DNA from 2 places in the Paraburkholderia sp. BL6669N2 genome. Region 2 is predicted to be linked to the other one. Evidence: riboswitches for the same ligand, from Rfam matches in the RefSeq annotation. Region 2 holds a riboswitch; the other holds the start of a gene.
The links. A riboswitch is a leader RNA that binds a small molecule or an ion and turns the genes downstream of it on or off. The one in region 2 is predicted to bind cobalamin.

Region 1 (11,687 bases), 340 kb from region 2:
ACGGCCAGCACCGGCGGCTCGACGCCCTTGTTCGACAACGACGGAGCCAGACAGCGAATCACGATACCCGCCGCGCACAATGCGACGATCGGCGTGCCGCGCGCATACAGTTCCCGCAGATGCGCGCCGAGTTCGCTGTACGGCTCGTCCGCCTCGACGCGTCCCTGCAACGCATGCACCTGGCTGCCCGCGTACAGCGACTGGATGCGCCGCGCCGTCGCCAACGCGCCCGCGCCGAGAATGACGATCGCGGGTGCGCTCATCCTTGCCATTTTTCCCCCGGCACCACGAGCAGCGAAAAATACGGCGATGCCATCGGATCGACTTCGGCGAGCGGCACGATGCGCTGATTGCCCATCGTCGCGCGCTCGACGTAAAGCGCGCGGTCCGCAAGACCGAGTTCGCCGAGCACGCGCCGCACCTTGTCGAAGTTGCGGCCGAGTTTCATCACGACGGCGGCATCGGCATCGGCGAGACGGCGGCGCAACTCGTCTTCGGGCAACACGCCCGAGAGCACCGACAAGCTCTGATTGCGATACACCAGCGGCGCGCCGAGCACGGCGGCGCCGCCGAGCATCGAGCACACGCCCGGCACGACTTCGCTTTCGTAGCGCGCCGCGAGCCGATCGTGCAGGTACATGTACGAGCCGTAGAAGAACGGATCACCTTCGCAGATCACGGCGACGTCGCGGCCCGCGTCGAGGTGTGTGGCGACGACTTGCGCGGCGGTGTCGTAGAAGTCAGCGATGATCGCTTCATAGGAAAGCGGCGGTTCGAGCGCTTCGGTGGTCACGGGATACACGAGCGGCAGATGCTGCTGGGCATCGTGCAAATGCGCTTCGATGATGCTGAACGCGTTGCCCTTCTTCCCCTTCGCGACAAAGTACGCGACCACCGGCGACGCCTTCAGCAAGCGCAGCGCCTTCAGCGTGATGAGTTCCGGGTCGCCGGGGCCGACTCCGAGGCCGAACAAACGTCCTTGCGCCGTCATTTATTCGACCTCCGTGGCGAGCGCGTTCACGGCGGCCGCCGCCATCGCGCTGCCGCCGCGCCGGCCATGCACCACCACGTAGGGCACGCCGCGGCTGTCGTCCGCGAGCATGGCTTTCGATTCGGCCGCGCCGACAAAACCTACTGGAAAGCCGAGAATCAGCGCGGGTTTAGGCGCACCGGCGTCGAGCATATCGAGCAGATGAAACAGGGCGGTCGGCGCATTGCCGATCACGACCACGCCGCCCGCCAGCTGCGGCCGCCACAATTCGAGCGCGGCCGCCGAGCGCGTATTGCCGAGTTCACGTGCGAGCGACGGCACGTCTGGATGCGTCAGCGTGCAGATGACCTCGTTGTCCGCCGGCAGCCGCGCGCGCGTGATGCCTTGCGCGACCATGCCGGCATCGCACAGGATCGGCGCGCCTTGCGCGAGCGCCGCGCGGCCCGCCACGCCCGCGCCCGCGGAAAATTGCAGATCGTCGATCACATCGACCATGCCGCATGCGTGGATCACGCGCACCGCGAGTTTTTCGAGGTCGGCGGGAATGCGCGACAAGTCGGCCTCCGCACGGATCGTCGCGAAGGATTGGCGATAGATCTCCTGACCGTCGCGAATGTAATCAAGCATCGGTGTCACTCCGGGCGAGGCGTTCGAGCAGGTCGGCGGCCTCGCCGATCGTCAGTTGGCGCGCGACGCACTGGCCGAAGCCGGGCCGGCCGTCGCGCCGATAAAGGTCGTAGAGGCTGGGCGCGGCGGCGAGCAGCGTGAACGGCGCGCAATGCGCGGCGGCGCACGAGCGCGAGCAGCCGCTTAGATGCACGTCCACGCCGGCAGGCAGCCGAGCCGCGAGGCGCAACGCGTCGTTCTTGGTGTCGGCGAGACCCTTCACGCAGCCGCCCGATCCGGCGCACGCGATCAGGTGCGTGATCGCGTGTGCGGGATCGCAGGCGAGACCGAGGGCGTTCAGGCCGGACAACACGGTCGGAACGGCGTGCGTGGCGATGTCGGGTAGCAGCACGCTTTGCCAGGGTGTCAGGTGAAGCGTGGCGTTGCCGTGCTGTTGCGAAAGCGTGGCGAGTCCCGTTAGCGTGTCTGCGTCGAGACGTCCCAGCGGTGGCTGGCCGCCGACGTGCCAGGATCCGGGCACGCGTTGGGCATGGGCGCCGAGGCGGAGGTTGGCGTCGGCTGGTGTAGCGCGATGCCAGTTCGCGAGCTTCGCGTTTCGCGTCAGTGGGAAGTCGAGATATTGCTGGGCGTGATGCAGTACCGCGTCGACGGAGTGCGCGGTCAGAAGGTGGCGCATGCGCGTGGCGTCGGCGGCGGCGAGGTCGAGGAATGTCAGGAGCAGCGCGCGTATTAGTGCCGGGACTTGTGACGGGAGGATTGCGGCTAGTGCGCCTGTGTTGTTCACGCCCGGTTTTCCAGGCGCGGTGCTTTGGCTTTGCATAAGCGCGCCGGCATTAGCGCTCACAGGCGGACAACCTGCGAACCCGAACACGAACCGCAGGCCGTCCGCCTCTTGCGACGCCGCGAGCCACACATCGTGCGGATGGTCCACTCTCGCGAGCCGTTCGCCGCCGTCCAGCAACAGTGCGAATTTCGGCGACAGCGCTGCGAAACGCGCTTCGCTTTGCAGCATCGTGAGCAACTCGGCGCACAGCGGGCGTGTGTCGAATAGCGCGAACGGATCGCGTCCGGCAGCGGGGCTGATCATGACGTTGCGGACGTCGTCGGCTGCGGCCGCGGCCGCGGCTGCGGCGGAGAGCGCGTGGGCAGTGCCCGCTCGCTGCGCTGCTGCGTCCGGGGCTTTCGAGGCCCATTCATTCACTGCGTTCGCGGCTCCGGTATCTGTTGCGCTCTCCGCCTCTGCATTCGCGGCGCTGGCGGCAACTGCATTCACAGCGTTGGCCGCCGCCATCGTGTTCGCACGGCCCGCCACGCCGTTCGCCGGCATCGGCCCAAGACCGGCGTCGATCAAAGCCGCGATCAACGCCGCCTCTTCACCGCGCTTCACGCCACGCACCTGCACATTCGCGCGATTGGTCAACTCGATCACCCCGCCCGCGTGCCGCGCGCTAGCCTCCGCGATCGCCCGAGCCTGCGCCGCGCTCAATTCGCCGCCGGGCAGTTTGATCCGGCAAATCCCGCCGTCGCGCGCGGCGACGATGCGCAGCAGCCCCGGGCACGCCGAGGGCCGCAGCGTGGCGGCTGCGTCGGATAAAACGGTGGAGGGCGTTGCTTGATTCAAGACGGACACCGGGTTTAGCGTCGCGCGACAGCCCGAGCATGCCGTGAGGCGGGCATGGCTGCGGCATCGGTACACCCCGCCCGATGTTGGCTGGCACGAACAGTCTCGCCGGCAGGTCTCCTGGCTGGCAGGTCATGGTCCGCCGCGGCCTTCCCGGTCGAACCAGTGGCGTGGAGCGCAGGCGGACTCGCTGCATACAGTTGCGGGGGCAGCCACAGTGGCACTGTGTTCCCTCTTCGGCCCCGAAGGGCACCGGCGGCTGTATTATGCCTTTTTTCGAACAGCACAACGAGGCTGGACGCTTTGATCGGCGTGGCACAGCGCATTATTTGAAGACACAGAACGAGGATGGATGCATGCCCGCGTGGCTGACGGTGGTGGGCATAGGCGACGACGGCTTCGCCGGTTTGGGGCGGCCCGCGCGGCGTGCCTTGCTGGAAGCGTCGGTGGTGTACGGCGGCGAACGTCATCTGGCGATGTTGCCCGCGCGTCTCGCCGCGCGCCGTGCCGCCTGGCCGCGTCCCTTCGATCTCGCACCCTTGCTGGCCGAGCGCGGCGCAGCCGTGTGCGTGCTGGCGAGCGGCGATCCGATGCTGTTCGGCGTCGGCGCGACACTCGCGCGGCAATTGCCGGCGGGGGAATTGCGGGTGCTGCCGGCGCCGTCGTCGTTGTCGCTGGCGGCCGCGCGGCTCGGCTGGCCGTTGCAGGATGTCGCGACGGTGTCGCTGGTGGGGCGGCCGTTGCCCACGCTGAACGCGCATCTGCATGACGGCGCGCGCATGTTCGTGCTCAGCGCGGACGGGCGCACGCCCGCGGCGCTCGCGGCATTGCTGAACGCACGAGGTTACGGGGCGACCCGCATGAGCGTGCTGGAACACCTGGGCGGCGAACTGGAGCGGCGCATCGACGGCCGCGCGGATCAATGGTCCGCGGGCGAGGTGGCCGCGTTGAACCTGATCGCGCTCGACTGCCGTGCCACCGAAGGCGCGCCGCGTCTGCCGCTGACCTGCGGTTTGCCCGACGATGCGTTTCGTCACGACGGCCAGTTGACCAAGCGCGACGTGCGCGCGATCACGCTCGCGCGCCTCGCGCCGACGCCCGGCGGATTGCTGTGGGATGTAGGCGCGGGCAGCGGCTCGATCGGCATCGAATGGATGCGCGCGCATTCCACCTGCCGCGCGATTGCGATTGAAGGGCACGCGGAGCGTCAGCGCTTCATCGAACACAATCGCGATGCGTTGGGTATGCCGGGGCTGCAACTTGTGGCGGGGCGCGCGCCTGAGGCGCTGCAGGGGTTGCCGGTGCCGGATGCCGTGTTCATCGGCGGTGGCCTGACCGTGCCGGGCGTGCTGGAGGCATGCTGGGCAGGTCTGCGCGAAGGCGGGCGGCTGGTCGCCAATGCGGTCACGCTGCAAGGTGAGGCGGTGTTGGCGGCGTGGCGCGAGCGGCATGGCGGGACGTTGACACGGATCGCATTGGCGGACGCGCAACCGCTTGGCGGTTTCGATACGTGGCGGCAGGCGTTGCCGATCACGCTGCTGGAGGTGACGAAGCCGGCGAGCGGCGAGGGCGCGAACCTCGTGGGAACGGAAACCGAGATTAACGCGACGAATGCGGCGGATGTGCCGAATGCCAGGCGTGCTGCAAGTGCCGGAAGCGGTATGAGCGCCACGAATGTCACCAACACGACCAACACGACGAAAGCGACGAACACGACCGGCGCCACCCCCACCGACCCATCGCCAGAACCCTGATGCGCGAAGAAACCCCCGAACAACCCGCGCCGCTGCGTAGCGGCTACACGACCGGCAGTTGCGCCACCGCGACGTCGCTGGCGGCGGCGCGTCTGTTGCTCGCGGGTGTCGTCAGCGAAGTGGCGGAGATCGTGTTGCCGAAGGGCCAGCATGTGCCGATGCCGCTGGTGTTCTGCCGCCTGATCGGGAATGGCGACGAAGGCGCGGAAGCCGGCACGATCAAGGACGCCGGCGACGATCCCGACGTCACGCACGGCGCCGTCGTTTTCGCGCGCGTGCGCCTCATCGCCGAAGCGGGCGTGATATTTCGCGCGGGGCCGGGCGTCGGCACGGTGACGCGCGCGGGGCTGACGCTGCCGGTCGGCGAACCTGCCATCAACCCGGTGCCGCGCAGAATGATGGCCGAGCATCTGGCCGAACTCGCGGCGGAGCATGCGTACGGCGGCGGCTTCGAAGTGACGATCGGCGTGGAAGGCGGCGAAGCGCTCGCGCTGAAAACGATGAACCCGCGTCTCGGCATTCTCGGCGGGCTGTCGATCCTCGGCACCACCGGCATCGTGCGTCCATTTTCGTGCTCGGCGTATATCGCGTCGATTCATCAGGGGATCGACGTCGCGCGCGCCAACGGCTATACCCATCTCGCCGCCTGCACCGGCAACGCGAGCGAGGACGCGATGCGCGCGCACTACGGCCTGCCGGATATCGCGCTGATCGAAATGGGCGACTTCGTCGGCGCGGTGCTCAAGCATATGAAGCGCGCGCCGGTCGAGCGTCTGAGCGTGTGCGGCGGCTTCGGCAAGCTCAGCAAGCTGGCGGCGGGCCATCTCGATCTGCATAGCCGCAATTCGAGCATCGACCTCGAGCAGCTCGCGCAATGGGCCGCCGAACAGGGCGCCGACGACGCGCTTCAGGCGGCGATCCGCGCAGCCAACACGAGTCAGCAGGCGGTCGCTTTGGCGCACGCGCGGCACGTGCCGCTCGGCGATATCGTCTGCCGGCATGCACTGGCGGTGGCGCGCGAGATCGTGCCGCCGCAGGTCAACGTCGAAATGTTCGCGATCGATCGCCAGGGCAAGCTGATCGGAGCCGCGCAATGAAAATGAAGCGGATTCTGCTGCTCGGCGGTACGGGCGACGCATTGCGGATCGCGCGGCAACTCGCGCCTGAGCACGTGTATAGTCTCGCCGGCCTCGGCAAGGTGCCAGACGATCTGGCGTGCACGGTGCGAGTCGGCGGCTTTGGCGGCAGCGAAGCTATGACGCGTTACATCGCCGGTGAAGGTATCGATCTCGTGATCGACGCGACTCACCCGTATGCGGCGCAAATCAGCGCGAACGCGGCCCAGGCGAGCCGCGCCGCGCGCGTGCCGTATTGGGCACTGCGCCGCCCGGCATGGCAACCGCAAGCCGGCGACGATTGGCGCATGGTCGGCGACTGGAACGAACTCACGGATGCACTCGCGCCGTTCAGAAAGCCGCTCTTCACGCTCGGCCGCGAACCGCTCGCGCATCTCGACGAAATCCCGCCTCATCAGTTCTGGGTCGTGCGTTGTCTCGAAGCGCACGAAGACACGCCGCGTGCGCGCATCCTCGCGGCGCGCGGTCCATTCGCGCTCGAAGCTGAACGTGCGCTATTCGCGCTGCAAGCCTTCGACGTGGTGGTCAGCAAAAATAGCGGCGGCCAGGCGACTGAAGCGAAACTCGAAGTCGCGCGTGAACGCGGTTTGCCGGTCGTGATGCTGCGCCGACCTGAATTGCCGGCAGCAGAGAGGGAGTTCGAAAGCGTTTCCGATCTGCTCGACGCACTGCAACGCGCAGTCTGAATCGCGCATGCATGCCATGCCGCCTCAACGAATCAGGGAGTAGTGAATGACGGTGTTTTTTGTCGGCGCGGGTCCTGGCGACCCCGAACTGATCACGGTGAAAGGGCAGCGCCTCGTGCGCAGTTGTCCGGTGATCCTGTACGCGGGTTCGCTCGTGCCGGCCGCGGTGCTCGAAGGTCATGCGGCGCAGCAGGTGGTTAATACCGCCGAACTCGACCTCGATCAGATCGTCGCGTTGCTCGCGGCCGCGCACGACAAAGGCCAGGACGTGGCGCGCGTGCATTCCGGCGATCCGTCGCTGTACGGCGCGATCGGCGAACAGATCCGCAGACTGCGCGAACTGAAGATACCCTATGAGATCGTGCCGGGCGTCACCGCCACGGCGGCATGCGCGGCGACGCTGGGTTGCGAACTCACATTGCCCGATATTTCGCAGACGCTGATCCTCACGCGCTTCGCGAGCAAAACCAGCATGCCCGAAGGCGAACAACTGGCCGACCTCGCCCGTCATCGTGCGACGATGGCGATTCATCTCGGCGTGCGGCACCTTGCGCGGATTGTCGATGAATTGCGGCCGCATTACGGCGGCGCATGTCCGATCGCGGTGATCTATCGCGCGAGCTGGCCCGACGAGGAGAAGATCACCGGCACGCTCGACGATATTGTCGGCAAGGTGCAATCGACCTCCATCGAGCGGACCGCGTTGATCCTGGTCGGCCAGGTGCTGGCCGCCGAAGGCTTCGCCGACTCGACGCTGTACGCGAAAGACTGAAACGGTTTACGTGAAAAAGCCCATCCGCGCACCGTCGCACAGTGCGCGGATCAGCTCACAACGCCAGAGCCTCTTACGCCGTCACTTCATCCGGCTGCCTCGCCGCCAGCTTCACACGCAATGCCCTGGCGGCCTGAACCATATTCGTCAGCGCCGCTTCGGTCTCCGGCCAGCCGCGCGTCTTCAGCCCGCAATCCGGATTGACCCACAAGCGTTCAGCGGGAATCACTTCGCACGCGCGTTCCAGCAGACGTTGCATGGCCTGCGCATCCGGCACGCGTGGCGAGTGGATATCGTAGACGCCCGGGCCGATTTCGTTCGGATACGCGAAAGCGCCGAAACCGTCGAGCAGTTCCATCGCCGAGCGTGAGGTCTCGATTGTGATCACGTCGGCATCCATCGCGGCGATCGACGGCAGAATGTCGTTGAACTCCGAATAGCACATGTGCGTATGAATCTGCGTCTGATCGGCCACGCCCGCGGCTGAAATGCGGAACACGCGCGTGGCCCATTCCAGATACGCGGCCCAATCGGCGCGACGCAACGGCAAGCCTTCGCGGAAAGCCGGTTCATCGATCTGGATGATGCGAATGCCGGCCTTTTCCAGATCCACCACCTCGTCACGGATCGCGAGCGCGAGTTGCAGCGCAGTAGTCGAGCGCGGCTGGTCGTCACGCACGAACGACCATTGCAGCATCGTCACCGGGCCGGTCAGCATGCCCTTCATCAGACGTTGCGTGAGAGATTGCGCGTAACGCGTGGTCTCGACCGTCATCGGTTCGGGACGGTAGACGTCGCCGTAAATGATCGGCGGTTTCACGCAGCGCGAGCCGTAGCTCTGCACCCAGCCGTTTTCCGTGAACGCATAGCCCCACAACTGTTCGCCGAAATATTCGACCATGTCGTTGCGTTCGGCTTCGCCATGCACCAGCACGTCGAGCCCCAACTCTTCCTGTTTGCGTACGGCGATCTCGATCTCGGCACGCATGCGCTGCAGATAGTCGAGTGCGCGCAGTTCGCCGCGCTTGTAGGCGGCACGCGCCTGGCGGATCGCCGGCGTTTGCGGGAACGAGCCGATCGTCGTGGTCGGCAGGAGCGGCAGGCCGAGCGCTTCGCGCTGCAGACGATTGCGTTCGGCGAACGGGCTTTGCCGGTCGGCCATTGCGCTGCTCACCGCGGCCACGCGTTTTTGCACGAGCGCGTTGACTACCGCGCTGGAACCGCGGCGCGCTTCGAGCGCGCGGTCCGCGGCAGCTAGCGTCGCTTCGGCCGCCGCAGGATCGCGCAAGGCGAGGGCGAGCGTGGCGACTTCGTCGAGTTTTTCCGTGGCGAAGGCGAGCCAGGATTTCAGATCGGCGTCGAGTTTCTTTTCAGAGCCGAGCGAGACCGGCACATGCAGCAGCGAGCACGACGACGAAATCCACAAGCGTTCGCCGAATTCCGCATGCAAGACCTGCAACGATTCGACGATCTCGCCGAGATCCGCGCGCCAGATATTGCGGCCATCGATCACGCCGGCCGACAACACCGCATGCGCAGGCAGGGCCGCGCGCCATGCGTCGAGTTGCTGCGGCGCGCGCACCAGGTCGACATGCACACCGGCGACGGGCAACGCGGCCACTCGCGGCGCGTGCTCCGCGGCGCTTTCGAAGTACGTGGCCAGCAGCACTTTCACACCCGATGCGCCGAGCACGTCATACGCGGCGGAAAACGCGTCGAGCCATTCCGCGGGCAGATCGACGCACAAGGCCGGCTCGTCGAGTTGCACCCATTCGATGCCGCGCCGCTTGAGCTTGTCCAGCAAAAGGCTGTAGCGGATCACGAGCTTCGGCAGCAACGACAAACGGTCGAAGCCGGGGACATGGCTCTTCGACAGCCACAGATAAGTGATCGGGCCGATCAGCACCGGCTTGACCGGCAGGTTCAGCGCGAGCGCTTCATCGACCTCGTCGAACAGCCACTCGACGCCGCCGTCGAAGCTCGTCTGCGGTCCCAGTTCGGGGACGAGGTAGTGGTAGTTCGTGTCGAACCACTTGGTCATTTCCATGGCGGGTTGTGCGGCGTTGCCGCGCGCGAGCTGGTAGTACTGGGCAAGCGTCAACGCCTTGGCATCGAAGCCGAAACGCTGCGGCAAAGCGCCAAGCAGTGCGCTCAGATTGAGCATCTGGTCGTAATACGCAAAATCGCCGACGGTGACGAACTCCAGTTTTGCATCCTGCTGCAATCGCCAGTGACGGGCGCGCAGTTCGCGCGCGACGCCACGCAGATACTGTTCATCGGATTCGCCGCGCCAGAACGATTCCTGCGCGAATTTCAGTTCGCGCTGCGCGCCGATGCGTGGGAAGCCGGGGATATGCGTGCGGGCCATGTGAAGTCCTGTGGTTCGTTGTGTGAATTGGCGTCCAGTGTGAAAGTCACGCTATGATTCATCAAGCGACATGTTTTCACCAATGTATGAGCCACATTCATATCCAACCTGATTCGTCTAAAGCGGAGCCATCCCATGCTTGAGCTTCGCCACTTGCGTTCGTTGATTGCCATTGCCGAGTCGGGCAAGCTGGTAGCGGCTGCCGAACGCGTGCATCTGAGCCAGTCCGCGCTCTCGCATCAGATTCGCGATATCGAGGCGCACTATGAGGTGTCGCTATTCGAGCGCACCAAACAGGGCTTGCGTTTCACTGCGGCCGGCGAGCGGCTCCTTGCGCTCGGCCGCGAAACGATCGCGGCGGTGAGCGCGGCGGAGCGCGATCTTGTTCGGCTGAAAGGCGACACGCGCGGCGAGTTGCGCATCGTGCTGGAATGCCATACGTGCTTCGACTGGCTGATGCCGGTCATGGACGAATTCCGCCGGCGCTGGCCGGAGGTCGAAGTGGATCTCGTCGCCGGGTTCCACGCGGATCCGTTGCGTTTGCTCAGCGACGGCAAGGCCGATGTGGTGATCGGCTCGAAACCGGCCACGCGGCGTAACCTGCATATCGCGCCGCTATTCCGCTTCGAGATTCTGGTGGTGATGGCCAACGAGCATCGGCTGCGCAACAAGCGTCGCGTGGTGTCGGGCGATCTGCGTGACGAGACGTTGATTACCTATCCAGTGCCGGAGGCGCGCATCGACCTGATTCGGGAGGTGCTGGAGCCCGCCGGCATCAAACTCGAACGGCGCACGGCGGAACTGACCATTGCCATCATGCAACTGGTGGCGAGCCGCCGCGGGATCGCGGCGCTGCCGAACTGGGGCGTGAAAAACTACGTCGATCACGATTACGTGCTGGCCAAACGCGTCGGCACCCAGGGACTGTGGAGCGAACTATACGCAGTGGCCGCGAAAGGCTTCGCGAACCGGGCCTTATTTCGATGATTTCGTCAGGATCGTACGCGATACCTGCGCGGCGCAACTCGACGGCATCGAGTTGCTGACGGAAGAGGGCCGTACATCGTGACGAATGCGCGGCTCGTTCAACGACGCTTCACGAACCCGATTTCAACTGCGCCCACAAGCGGCCTTCCAGACGCTTGATCTGCGCGGGCAAAGGCTTGAGCAGGAACAGCGTCTTCAGCACGGCCTCGGGCGGATACACGGTCGGGTCGTTGAGAATTTCCGGCCGCACGAATTTGCGCGCGGCGGCATCCGCGTTCGGATAGAACACGGTGTTGGTAATGTCCGCGTGCACTTCGGGGCGCTCGATATAGTTGATCCAGTTGAGCGCCGCTTCGGGATGCGGCGCATCTTTCGGAATCGCCATCATGTCGAACCAGACCGGTGCGCCGCTTTGCGGAATGAAGTACTTGACCTCGTAGCGCTTGCCGGCTTCACGCGCGCGATGGCTTGCCATCGAAACATCGCCTGACCAGCTCAGCGCGAAGCAGATATCGTCGCCCGCCAGGTCGTTGATGTAACTCGTCGCGTTGAACTGCGTGATATACGGGCGGATCTTTTTCAGCGTGTCGTACGCGGCCTGATAGTCGGCGGGATTCTCGCTGTTTGGGTCGCGGCCGAGATAGTGCAGCGTGACCGCGAACACATCGGACGGCGCGTCGAGCACGGAAACGCCGCAACTCTTCAGCTTGCTTAGGTACTCGGGTTTGAACAGGATGTCCCAGTT
Region 2 (11,687 bases):
TTGCAAAGCAGGTGCTCTCCCAGCTGAGCTAATCCCCCAGTCATGCACAGATAATCTCTACCTGCGTTGATACCCAGGGGTCTTAGTCGCCAAACTCGGCGATCAGCACACCAGACAAGACTTTGGTGGGTCTGGATGGATTCGAACCATCGACCCCCGCCTTATCAAGACGGTGCTCTAACCGACTGAGCTACAGACCCCTGAGTCTGTCCTGATTTCACAGCCGATAAGCGTGAGCGCTCAACGCATTGCTTTTACGCAACTGACACGTTCGCTCGAGAAAGGAGGTGATCCAGCCGCACCTTCCGATACGGCTACCTTGTTACGACTTCACCCCAGTCATGAATCCTACCGTGGTGACCGTCCTCCTTGCGGTTAGACTAGCCACTTCTGGTAAAACCCACTCCCATGGTGTGACGGGCGGTGTGTACAAGACCCGGGAACGTATTCACCGCGGCATGCTGATCCGCGATTACTAGCGATTCCAGCTTCACGCACTCGAGTTGCAGAGTGCGATCCGGACTACGATCGGTTTTCTGGGATTGGCTCCCCCTCGCGGGTTGGCGACCCTCTGTTCCGACCATTGTATGACGTGTGAAGCCCTACCCATAAGGGCCATGAGGACTTGACGTCATCCCCACCTTCCTCCGGTTTGTCACCGGCAGTCTCCCTAGAGTGCTCTTGCGTAGCAACTAGGGACAAGGGTTGCGCTCGTTGCGGGACTTAACCCAACATCTCACGACACGAGCTGACGACAGCCATGCAGCACCTGTGTTATGGCTCCCTTTCGGGCACTCCCACCTCTCAGCAGGATTCCATACATGTCAAGGGTAGGTAAGGTTTTTCGCGTTGCATCGAATTAATCCACATCATCCACCGCTTGTGCGGGTCCCCGTCAATTCCTTTGAGTTTTAATCTTGCGACCGTACTCCCCAGGCGGTCAACTTCACGCGTTAGCTACGTTACCAAGTCAATGAAGACCCGACAACTAGTTGACATCGTTTAGGGCGTGGACTACCAGGGTATCTAATCCTGTTTGCTCCCCACGCTTTCGTGCATGAGCGTCAGTATTGGCCCAGGGGGCTGCCTTCGCCATCGGTATTCCTCCACATCTCTACGCATTTCACTGCTACACGTGGAATTCTACCCCCCTCTGCCATACTCTAGCCCGCCAGTCACAAATGCAGTTCCCAGGTTAAGCCCGGGGATTTCACATCTGTCTTAGCGGACCGCCTGCGCACGCTTTACGCCCAGTAATTCCGATTAACGCTTGCACCCTACGTATTACCGCGGCTGCTGGCACGTAGTTAGCCGGTGCTTATTCTTCCGGTACCGTCATCCCCCCACCGTATTAGGGCAGAGGTTTTCTTTCCGGACAAAAGTGCTTTACAACCCGAAGGCCTTCTTCACACACGCGGCATTGCTGGATCAGGCTTGCGCCCATTGTCCAAAATTCCCCACTGCTGCCTCCCGTAGGAGTCTGGGCCGTGTCTCAGTCCCAGTGTGGCTGGTCGTCCTCTCAGACCAGCTACAGATCGTCGCCTTGGTAGGCCTTTACCCCACCAACTAGCTAATCTGCCATCGGCCGCCCCTGTAGCGCGAGGTCCTAAGATCCCCCGCTTTCATCCACAGATCGTATGCGGTATTAATCCGGCTTTCGCCGGGCTATCCCCCACTACAGGACACGTTCCGATGTATTACTCACCCGTTCGCCACTCGCCACCAGGATTGCTCCCGTGCTGCCGTTCGACTTGCATGTGTAAGGCATGCCGCCAGCGTTCAATCTGAGCCAGGATCAAACTCTTCAGTTCAAACCTGTTACTGTTTTTCGGTTCAGTTAAGAACCGGTCGCTCACTCAACGTACTGACGAATGATCTCTCCATCTTTCAATGGAAAAACCTTCCTTTCATTACTGTGTGAGACTTGATACTTTCGCTTCATCCGGCAGATCCCGAAGGGCCCGCCGGCGCGTCGCGCATCAAGCGCCCACACTTATCGGCTGTTAATTTTTAAAGATCGATTACGCATTCACCACCGAATCCGCACCGCAGGTCGCCAACATCACAACCACCCGGCACCGCTTCGTTCTGCGTCGCTGCATCAGCAGCAGAGAAACGAGATTATGGAGAGCGAGCGACACGTCGTCAACCCCTTCGCGCAATATTTTTCGAAAAGTTAAGAGGCACGGAAACAGACCGCTCCAACAACGCCGCCCAATTAGTTAGCCATCCGATTTAATTGACTGCTCACGAGGCAATCGTACTCGCGACGGCCAGCCAGTCGATCAGCGGCCGCGCCTCCCCGCTGTCAAAACAGCCAAGCGAGCCTCCTCACTATATATAGACACAAGGCGCACACCCGACAGCAGCGTCGAAACAACTGGAACGCCGGCACCACCGCAAAAAACTAAAGTTTCGCAGTCGCCAGCCGTCAACCAGGATACCCCGTCACTTAAATAGCCGCCGACCATGGACAATCCAGTCGAGGAACACGTCGAGGAAGCCTCATCCGCAGCGCAGACGACAGCGCTGAATCCGGAGCAGGTGCCAGTAGGCGCGCCCGTGGACTGGCCGATCGTCGACGCCGACGGCACGCTGCTGTTCGCCAGCGGCACCATCGTGGCGACCGCGGACGAGCGCAAATTCCTGTTCGGGCACTTCCGTCCGCAGCGCGGCGACTTACTGGACGCGACCGCGCAACCGCCACTGCCAGCAGAGCCGCAAGCGGATCCCAACGGCGCACTGACGCTCAAGGACATGCATCTGGAAATCGGTGCTTTGGTCGGTGTGCGCTCGCAGCTCGGCAGCGGCGCGCCCATGCACCCGTGCCGCATCATCGGTTTCGCGCCGAATCATTCGCTCTTCGTCACTCCGCCGATACACGCAGGCCGCATCTTCCCGCTGGGCATCGGCGAAAACATCGAGATCGTCGCGATCGCCAGCCATGCGGTGTTCCGTTTCGTCTGCACGATTGAAGCGATCTGCCGCACGCCGTTCGACTACGTCGTGCTGTCGAAGCCCGGCGTGGTCCGCCGCCTGCGCGAACGCAAATCGATCCGCGTCCGCGCGCACCTTGCGGTGCGTTTTGGCATCGGTCAAAGCGGGGAATCGTATGAGGGCCTTGGACTCGCGAAAGGCATCAGCGCGCTTGGCATGTCGCTGGACGCCTCGTGGACTCTGGGCGCCGTCGGCGACCGGTTGCGCGTTGCGTTCCGCCTGAAGTCGAAGGATCTCGACATGGAGATCGAAACCACGGCGCTGATCCGCAACGTGCAGAAAGGCCGCGGCTCCGGCGAGCCTTCAACGCATGGGCTCGAACTCGATCAACTCGATGCAGCCCAGCAGATGGCGATGAAAGTCTTCGTATTCGACCGTCAGGACGATGTGGTGTATTGGTCGAACGGCCTGAAATAAGCGCTCGCCCGTGAGCGGCACGGCCCGCGAGCCGCTCAGCCCATGAGCATCAGTTCTTCCGGCGTCAAGCGCCGCGCGCCCCAAGCATCGGCAAGCACTTCGCAGCGGCCCAGCCGGATCGCTTCGCGCTCGAAATCGACGAACACCACCTCGTCCGCATCCGGCGGACGCGCCGGCATGTCACGCGTGCGGCCATCGGTCAGAATCCACAACCAGCGTTGCTGCCCGGGCTTGCGGCGCGCGCAGCGATCCAGCAGCTGGGATGCACGCTGAACGCCTGCCGTCAGTGGCGTGCCGCCTCCGCCGCCCACTGGACTCAGCCACCGCTCGTTCCACCAGCGCGGCACAGCGGGGCCGAAACGCACATCCGCACCGGCGCCGCCGAAACAGACCAGCGCCGCCTCGGCTCGCGCCGCGCTTGCATGGTCGAACAAGGCGATCAGCAATCCCTTGGCGAGCGCGAGGCGCTGCCCGGCCAGCATGGAACCCGAGCAATCGAGTACGAAGCAGTGCAGCACGCCGCCGCGCGGCGCCTCGCGCACGAAATGCAGATGCCCGGCGCGCAGCGCATCCTGGCGTTTCGCGCCGAGTGTGGCCGGCCAGTCGATGCGCTTGCCCGGCTCGCCGCGCAAACGCCCGCGCGGACCGGCAGCTGTGCCCGCGCCTTGCAGCCATCGAAAACCGCTGCGCAAGTCAGCGGCGGCGCCCTTCCGATGGCTCAGCGTTTTTTTACGTTAAGCGGAATGACGCCCTTGACGTGCGTGGTTGCGGCCGGCTCGGGCGCGAGGTAGCCCCAGTCGCTATCGCCGGTCGCGGCGGCCGGCTGCGCATTGCCTTGCGCGGATGAAGAGCGGCTCCCGGCAGGCGCCTCCCGTTCGCCGTCACTCTCACGCGTCTCACCCGCCGCAGGCGACTCGCGAACATGCCGCCGATGAGCCAACACCGCCTCAGCCACCCGATCGACATGCTCCGCCGTCACCGTAGCCGCCTGTTCGAGCGCCGCCAACGCACGCGCCGCGCGCAGCATCACGAGATCGGCGCGCAAACCGTCCACGGCGGCGTCGATGCACAGCGCGCTCACATGCGCATGCACGGCGTCGTCGAATGCGAGCTGCGGCAGCGCTTCGCGCGCCACTCGAATCCGCTCGACATAGGCCGCCTGCTGCTGCGCGCAGCCCGCACGAAAACCCTGCGGATCGAGATCGAACGCCAGCCGCGCTTTCACGATCGCCTGACGCACGAGCGGTTCGAAACAGTTCTGCAACTCGACCATCAAGCCGAAACGGTCGATCAATTGCGGCCGCAGTTCGCCTTCTTCAGGATTCATCGTGCCGATCAGCACGAAGCTCGCGTCGTGGCTATGCGATACGCCATCGCGTTCGACGGTATTCACGCCGCTCGCGGCCGCGTCGAGCAAGGCATCGACAAGCGCGTCGGGCAGCAGATTGACTTCATCCACATACAGCACGCCACGATGCGCTTTCGCAAGAAGGCCGGGCGAGAAGCGCACCGAACCGTCGCGCAACACGGTTTCGATATCGAGCGTGCCGATCAGACGATCTTCGCTGGCGCCAAGCGGCAGATTCACCAGTTGCCCTTCCGGCAGCAACTCAGCCAGCGCGCGCGCCGCGGTCGACTTCGCCGTGCCACGCGGCCCGGTAACCAGCACGCCGCCCAACCCCGGATCGATGGCGGCTAACAGCAGCGCCTGCTGCAACGGCGCCTGGCCGATCAGCGCGGCAAAGGGAAAAACGGGCCGCGCGGCAGCCGCGCTCATCGCTGGATTCATGTTTGCATCCCTTCGATCTGCTGCTCGCTCGCAAGCAGATGCTGTTCGACTTGCGCGCGATAGTCGCCGGGCGCCTGCCACAAACCGCGCTGCATGGCTTCGAGCAGGCGCTCGCAGACCGACTGCAACGCGTGCGGATTGTGCCGTTGCAAGAACTCGCGGGTGTCTGTGTCGTTCAGATAAGCGTCGGTCACGAGCGCATATTGATGATCCGCGATCACGCGCGCCGTCGCATCGTAACCATACAGATAGTCAACGGTCGCGGCGATTTCGGCCGCGCCCTTGTACCCATGACGCTTCACGCCATCCAGCCATTTCGGGTTGACCACGCGCGAGCGGATCACCCGCGCGATCTCCTCATGCAGCGTACGCACGCGCGGCGCCGCAGGATTGCTGTGGTCGGCGTGATACACGCTCGGCTGATCGCCGGCCAGATGCCGCACCGCGGCGACCATGCCGCCCTGGAACTGGTAGTAATCGTTCGAATCGAGCAGGTCGTGCTCGCGGTTGTCCTGGTTCTGCAGCACCACGTCCATTGCAGCGAGACGCGCGCCGAACGCGTGACGCGCTTCTTCGCCCGCGCTCTTTTGCGTGTACGCGTAGCCGCCCCACGCCTGATACGCGTTCGCGAGATCGGCGTCGGTTTGCCATTGCCGCGAGTCGATCATGTCCTGCAGACCCGCGCCGTAGGCGCCGGGCCGCGCACTGAACACGCGCCAGCCGGCGCGCTTGCGCGCTTCGGCGGCGTCCATGCCGCGCGCGATCAGCGCATCGCGTTCGCGCAGCACGCGCGCGCGAATCGGATTCAGGTCCTCGGGTTCGTCGAGTTCGGCGACGGCTTGCACGGCGGCGTCGAATAAATGCATGACGTTGGCGAAGGCATCGCGGAAGAAACCGGACACCCGCAACGTGACGTCGATTCGCGGCCGGTCGAACGCCTCGATCGGCATAATTTCAAAATCGGTCACGCGATGGCTGCCCGGCGCCCACTTCGGCCGCACGCCGAGCAACGCGAGCGCCTGGGCGATATCGTCGCCACCGGTGCGCATGGTCGCGGTGCCCCAGACGGACAGACCGATGGCGCGCGGATAGTCGCCCTTCTCCTGCAAATGCCGTTCGATCAGTTGCTGGGCGGATTTCAAGCCGAGCGACCAGGCGGCCTGCGTGGGAACCGCACGCGTGTCGACGGAATAGAAGTTGCGGCCGGTGGGCAGCACGTCGGGCCGGCCGCGCGACGGCGAACCGCTCGGCCCGGGCGGCACGAAACGGCCTTCGAGGCCGCGCTTTAGCTGAAGCATTTCCTGCGGACCGCAGGCGTCGAGCCGCGGCAGCACGTCGTTACGCAGACGTTCGATCACTTGCTCCGCTTGCGGCAAGCCGGCGGCCATCGTGGTTACCGATGCTTGCGTTCGATCTCCGCACACGTCTCGCAGCAACTCAGCCGCCAGCAACTCCAGCCGCTCACGCGTATCGCCACAGTGCCGCCACGGCGCATCGCTCACACGCTGAAGTACATCGGGACGCGGACCGTCCCACACCGCCGCCCAATCCACCGACAACGGATCGAACAGATGATCCATCTGCAGATCACGCGCCAGTGCATCGATCAAGCCGGCCTTGCCGCCTTGCCCGTCACCGACAGGAAAACGCCCCAATGCCAGCAACGTATCGCGTCGCTGCACGCCATCGGGCGATTGCCCGAACGTATGCAAACCATCGCGAATCTGCGCTTCCTTCAACTCGCACAGCCACGCATCGACGCGCGTGAGCAGCGCGTCTTCGTCGTCCTGTCCGTTCGGTGCGGCGAGACTCAGTTCCTCATGCAGCTTATGGTCGACGATGGTCGCCAGAATCGTGCGCCGCAACAGCTTCGAGCGGCGCGGGTCGACCATCAGCGCTTCATAATATTCGTCGACCTGCCGCTCCAGGTCCTGCAAAGGCCCGTAGCTTTCGGCGCGCGTGAGCGGCGGCATCAAATGATCGATGATGACAGCCTGTGCGCGGCGTTTCGCCTGGCTGCCCTCGCCCGGATCGTTGACGATGAATGGATACAGATGCGGCATCGGCCCGAGAATCAGATCGGGCCAGCAGGTGTCGCTCAACGCGACGCTTTTGCCGGGCAGCCATTCGAGATTGCCGTGCTTGCCGACATGCACGATTGCGTCGATACCAAAGTGGTGACGCAACCAGAAATAGAACGCCAGATACGCATGCGGCGGCACGAGTTCGGCGTCGTGATAGCTCGCGTAGTCGCCCTGCTCGCGCGAACGCGACGGTTGAATGCCGACGAACACCTGTCCGCAACGCCAGCCCGCGATCATGAAGCGGCCGCGTCGCAGCGTCGGGTCCTGGTCTGGCGCGCCCCAGCGCGCGTTCAACGCCTGACGCGTTTCGGCGGGCAACGCGTTGAAGTGCGCGAGATAGTCGTCGAGTGCGAGGCTTTGCAGCGCGGGACGCAGATCGCGCACGACCGGATCGTTGGTCACGCCTTCGGTGAGCTTTTTCAGCAACGCGTCGCCGCCCGAGGGCAAATCGGCGAGACGATAACCTTCGTCGCGCAGCATCGACAGAATGCCGACTACCGAAGCCGGCGTATCGAGTCCCACGCCATTGCCGATGCGCCCTTCGCTCATCGGATAGTTGGCGAGGATCAGCGCGAGTTTCTTGTCCGCGTTATCGAGTGAACGCAAACGGCACCAGCGGCGGCTCAGTTCGGCGAGAAAGCCCACGCGTTCAAGGTCAGGCTGATAACGCACCACGTCGACCTGAGTATGCCCACAGCGGTACGCGAGTCCCTTGAAACTGATCGCGCGCGTGATGATGCGGCCGTCCACTTCCGGCAGCGCGATATGCATGGCGATATCGCGCGAATTGAGACCCTGATTGTCCTTGACCCAATCGTCGCGATTGCCGCCGCTCAGGATCACCTGGAGCACCGGGGCGTCGCCGGCGAGCGCGAGCGGCTCGGGGTCGTCGATCGCGGACGCGGCGAATGCGGTCGTATTCAGCACCAGCGCCACCTCGTGCTGCGCGCACAGCGATTGCACGACGTCGCGGCTCATCGCATCTTTCAGCGAGGTAATCGCGATCGGCAGCGGATTCAGACCTTGCGATTCGAGCGCGTCGATCAGCGCGTCGAACACGGCCGTGTTGGCGGCCTTCAGATGCGCCTTGTAAAACAGGATCGCCGCGACCGGCGCTCCCGGTTTCCAGCGCGACTGCCAGTCGGCCATGGTCGGCATATCGCGTTCCGGATGGTAGAGCGTGGCGGCGGGCAACGCGCGCGGCGGCGCAGGTTCGCGTCCCCAGCCGAAGGCGCGGTGGGCGATACAGCGCAGGAACGCCTCGGCATTTTGCGGGCCGCCTTCGCGCAGATAGCGCCACAGTTGATGGCACAGATCCGCGCTTGCCGTGCTGCGCGCGAGCAGGTTCGGATCCTCCTGCAGATCACCGGAGAACATCGCGAGCGTCTGCTGCTTGCGCTCGGCGAGCGCCACCACCTGCTCGATGCCGTAAGGCCAATACGCTTCGCCGCCCAGATGATCGACCACCACCACGCGCGCATGCTGCAAGACGTCTTCGAGATAAAAATCCACCGACGCCGGTTGCCGCAAATACGTGACGTTCGCGAGCCGCACGCTCGGAAAGCCTTCGCCCAGCCGCGGAAAAACGCTCGCCAGCAGCGACAGCGTGGTATCGGCGGAGCTGAGCACCACGATATCCGCGGGCTGCTGATCGATCCGGATCACGCCTTGCGTGTCGTCGACAAAACCGCCCGGCGTGGTGCGCAGCAAATGCATATGCGCTTACGCCTGTTGCGTTTCGACGCTCGACGGCACGCCCAGCGCCGCGTCGAACGCACGTTGCAACGCCGGCTGATCGAGGTCTTCGCCAATCAGCACGAAGCGGCTCGGGCCGCTTTCGCCGGCCTGCCAGCGTCGATCGAAATAGCTGTCAAAGCGCCGCCCAACGCCTTGAATCACCAGACGCATCGCCGCGCCCGGCAGCGCCGCGAAGCCTTTGATGCGATAGATGGTGTTGGTTTCGACCAGCTGTTGCAGCGCGGCGATCACCGCCTCGCGCGACGACGCATTCGCCTGCACGACCACGGAGTCGAACTCGTCGTGATGGTGGTCGGCGTCGTCGGCGGAGCCGTGGTGATCGTGGCGCAAGTGGATCGTGTCTTCCGACGCCGCTTCGAGGCCCAGCAATGTATGCAGATCAAGTTGGCCCATGTGCGCGCGAACGATCTTCACTTGCGGCGGAATTTCCTCGCGGATCGAAACTTCTACCGCGCTTTGCTGCGCGTCGTCGAGCAAGTCCGTTTTGTTCAGAATCACCAGATCGGCCGCGGACAACTGATCTTCGAACAGTTCGTGCAGCGGCGACTCGTGATCGAGATTCGGATCGGCCTTGCGCTGCGCATCCACGGCGACCGGATTGTCAGCAAACTGACCGCTCGCGGCGGCCGGGCCGTCCACCACGGTGACCACGGCATCCACGGTGAAGCTGTTCTTGATTTGCGGCCAGTTGAACGCCTGCACCAAGGGCTTCGGCAACGCCAGACCCGACGTCTCGATCAGCACGTGATCGATCTGATCGCGGCGCTCAACGAGCTTTTCCATCACCGGGAAAAACTCTTCCTGCACGGTGCAGCACAGGCAGCCGTTCGCGAGTTCATACAATTGGCCTTCGGTTTCGACGCCGTTTTCATCGCAACCGATGCCGCAACCCTTGAGGATTTCCCCGTCGATACCGAGCTCGCCGAATTCGTTGACGATCACCGCGATGCGCTTGCCGCCCGCATGCTGAAGAATATGCCGCAGCAGCGTAGTCTTGCCGCTGCCGAGAAAGCCCGTGACGATGGTGACGGGGATCTTGCGCATTTGAGTTTGCATCGTGAGGTCCATCCGTAGGAGTTGCACGTGCACGCCGGCGTGTTTTCAGCGCATGCCGAGGCAAACAGAGCACACGCCCGGCCAGCCACGACCATAACAAAACACGGGGACGAAAGTCGGCGTTGCCGCGACAACAGAAAAGCAGAAAGCGGGAATGAGTCATGAACGCAGCGCCGCATCCCCGCGGCGTTCGTCCTTCGTTATCTGGCCGGTATCCGGGCTGGCGAAAGCGCCGCTCCCCCTTCCCGGACGAGTGATTTCTCGCCCAGTGGTGATATGCCGACGCGGCCTTGCGCGTGGACATCGAAGCCGGCTCCGCGGCGCTAACCGACTGCGTTCGACACGGCAGTTAGCACCACATTTCGCTTACCGTTGCGGGGGCAGCACAGGTTGGCCCGATCCATGGCAGGTGGGCACCCTGTTTCCCGTTTAACTGCATGCGCACGAGCGCGCACACGAGCACCAAAGTGCGTGCGAGTGTAGGCCCGCCGCCCGGTGCCGTCAAGGAAACCCCAGGCCGCAAGCGCTTATCGGACGGGGCGCCATGTGCTATCGTATGCGCGCGTTTGGTGCCCGCACATGCATTCGCGTGTGCAGTTAAACGGGAAACAGGCAGCGCGCCATGCGCTTAACCTGTGCTGTCCCCGCAACGGTAAGCGACCTGCGGCGCGATGTTGAATCGACTCGCGCCGCGCATGCGTTTTTTAAGCCACTGTCCGGCAATTTCCAGCGAATGCGGACGGGAAGGCAAAGCGCGTGAGGCCGCCAGCCCGGATACCGGCCAGACGCGGAGGCGGCGAACCTCAGGGCAACATCACGCCGCCGGCCGCCGGAATCCGCGAGGGACGGATGCGAAGGCGCTAAAGCACGACGCAGAGTGTCCGCGTAGGCGAGTTTCGTGTGAAACTCGCTACGAACCACGCATTGCGCCATGCCTGAATCCGTAGCACTGCATGACCCCAACGTCCGCCGTCTGGCGACCCTTCGCGCTTCACCCTTTCCCGCTTGTCACGACATGGCGCCCGCCGTGCACGCCGCGATGACCCGCGCCTGGCTGATCGGCGCCGGCCCCGGCGACGTCGAACTCATGACCATCAAGGCCACCCGTGCATTGGCGCAAGCCGACGTGGTGCTGGTCGACGATCTGGTGAATCCCGAGGTGCTGCAGTTCGCGCGCGCTGATGCGCTGGTCGTCTACGTAGGTAAACGCGGCGGTCATCCGTCGACACCGCAGGAAGGCATCGTCGCGCAGATGCTCGAACATGTGCGGGCCGGGCGCAGTGTCGCGCGTTTGAAAGGCGGCGACCCGTTCGTGTTCGGCCGGGGCGGCGAGGAACAGCAGGCGCTGCACGCGGCCGGTATCGAGGTGGAAGTCGTCAACGGCATCACGGCGGGAATCGCGGCGCCCGCGGCGATCGGGATTCCGGTCACGCATCGCGATCATGCGCAGGGCGTCGTGTTCGTCACCGGGCACGGCGCGGGCAGCGGCGAGCCCGACTGGGCCGCACTCGCGGCCACGCGCATGACGCTCGTGATCTACATGGGCATGCGGCGGCTCAACGATATCGTCGGCGCGTTGCTTGCGG

Region 1: it holds a riboswitch for cobalamin, as region 2 does, so the genes downstream of both, cobG (precorrin-3B synthase) here and cobW (cobalamin biosynthesis protein CobW) in region 2, are expected to answer to the same signal.

The regions. Positions count from the first base shown of each region.
Region 1 is NZ_QUNA01000002.1:1,953,229-1,964,915, reverse strand. Features, by position in the region: gene cobJ (precorrin-3B C(17)-methyltransferase) at 1-263, opposite strand, end outside; gene B0G80_RS31310 (precorrin-2 C(20)-methyltransferase) at 260-991, opposite strand; gene B0G80_RS31305 (precorrin-8X methylmutase) at 992-1,618, opposite strand; gene cobG (precorrin-3B synthase) at 1,611-3,248, opposite strand; cobalamin riboswitch at 3,332-3,511, opposite strand; gene cbiE (precorrin-6y C5,15-methyltransferase (decarboxylating) subunit CbiE) at 3,596-4,993, shown strand; gene B0G80_RS31290 (cobalt-precorrin-5B (C(1))-methyltransferase) at 4,993-6,090, shown strand; gene B0G80_RS31285 (cobalt-precorrin-6A reductase) at 6,093-6,815, shown strand; gene cobM (precorrin-4 C(11)-methyltransferase) at 6,862-7,587, shown strand; gene metE (5-methyltetrahydropteroyltriglutamate--homocysteine S-methyltransferase) at 7,661-9,955, opposite strand; partial or broken gene B0G80_RS31270 (LysR family transcriptional regulator) at 10,091-11,024, shown strand; gene B0G80_RS31265 (polyamine ABC transporter substrate-binding protein) at 11,052-11,687, opposite strand, start outside.
Region 2 is NZ_QUNA01000002.1:1,617,951-1,629,637, forward strand. Features, by position in the region: tRNA gene B0G80_RS29745 (tRNA-Ala) at 1-38, opposite strand, end outside; tRNA gene B0G80_RS29750 (tRNA-Ile) at 124-200, opposite strand; rRNA gene B0G80_RS29755 (16S ribosomal RNA) at 281-1,811, opposite strand; gene B0G80_RS29760 (flagellar brake protein) at 2,470-3,414, shown strand; gene B0G80_RS29765 (VWA domain-containing protein) at 3,450-4,046, opposite strand; gene B0G80_RS29770 (ATP-binding protein) at 4,133-5,203, opposite strand; gene cobN (cobaltochelatase subunit CobN) at 5,200-9,003, opposite strand; gene cobW (cobalamin biosynthesis protein CobW) at 9,010-10,101, opposite strand; cobalamin riboswitch at 10,290-10,583, opposite strand; cobalamin riboswitch at 10,652-10,902, shown strand; gene cobA (uroporphyrinogen-III C-methyltransferase) at 11,141-11,687, shown strand, end outside.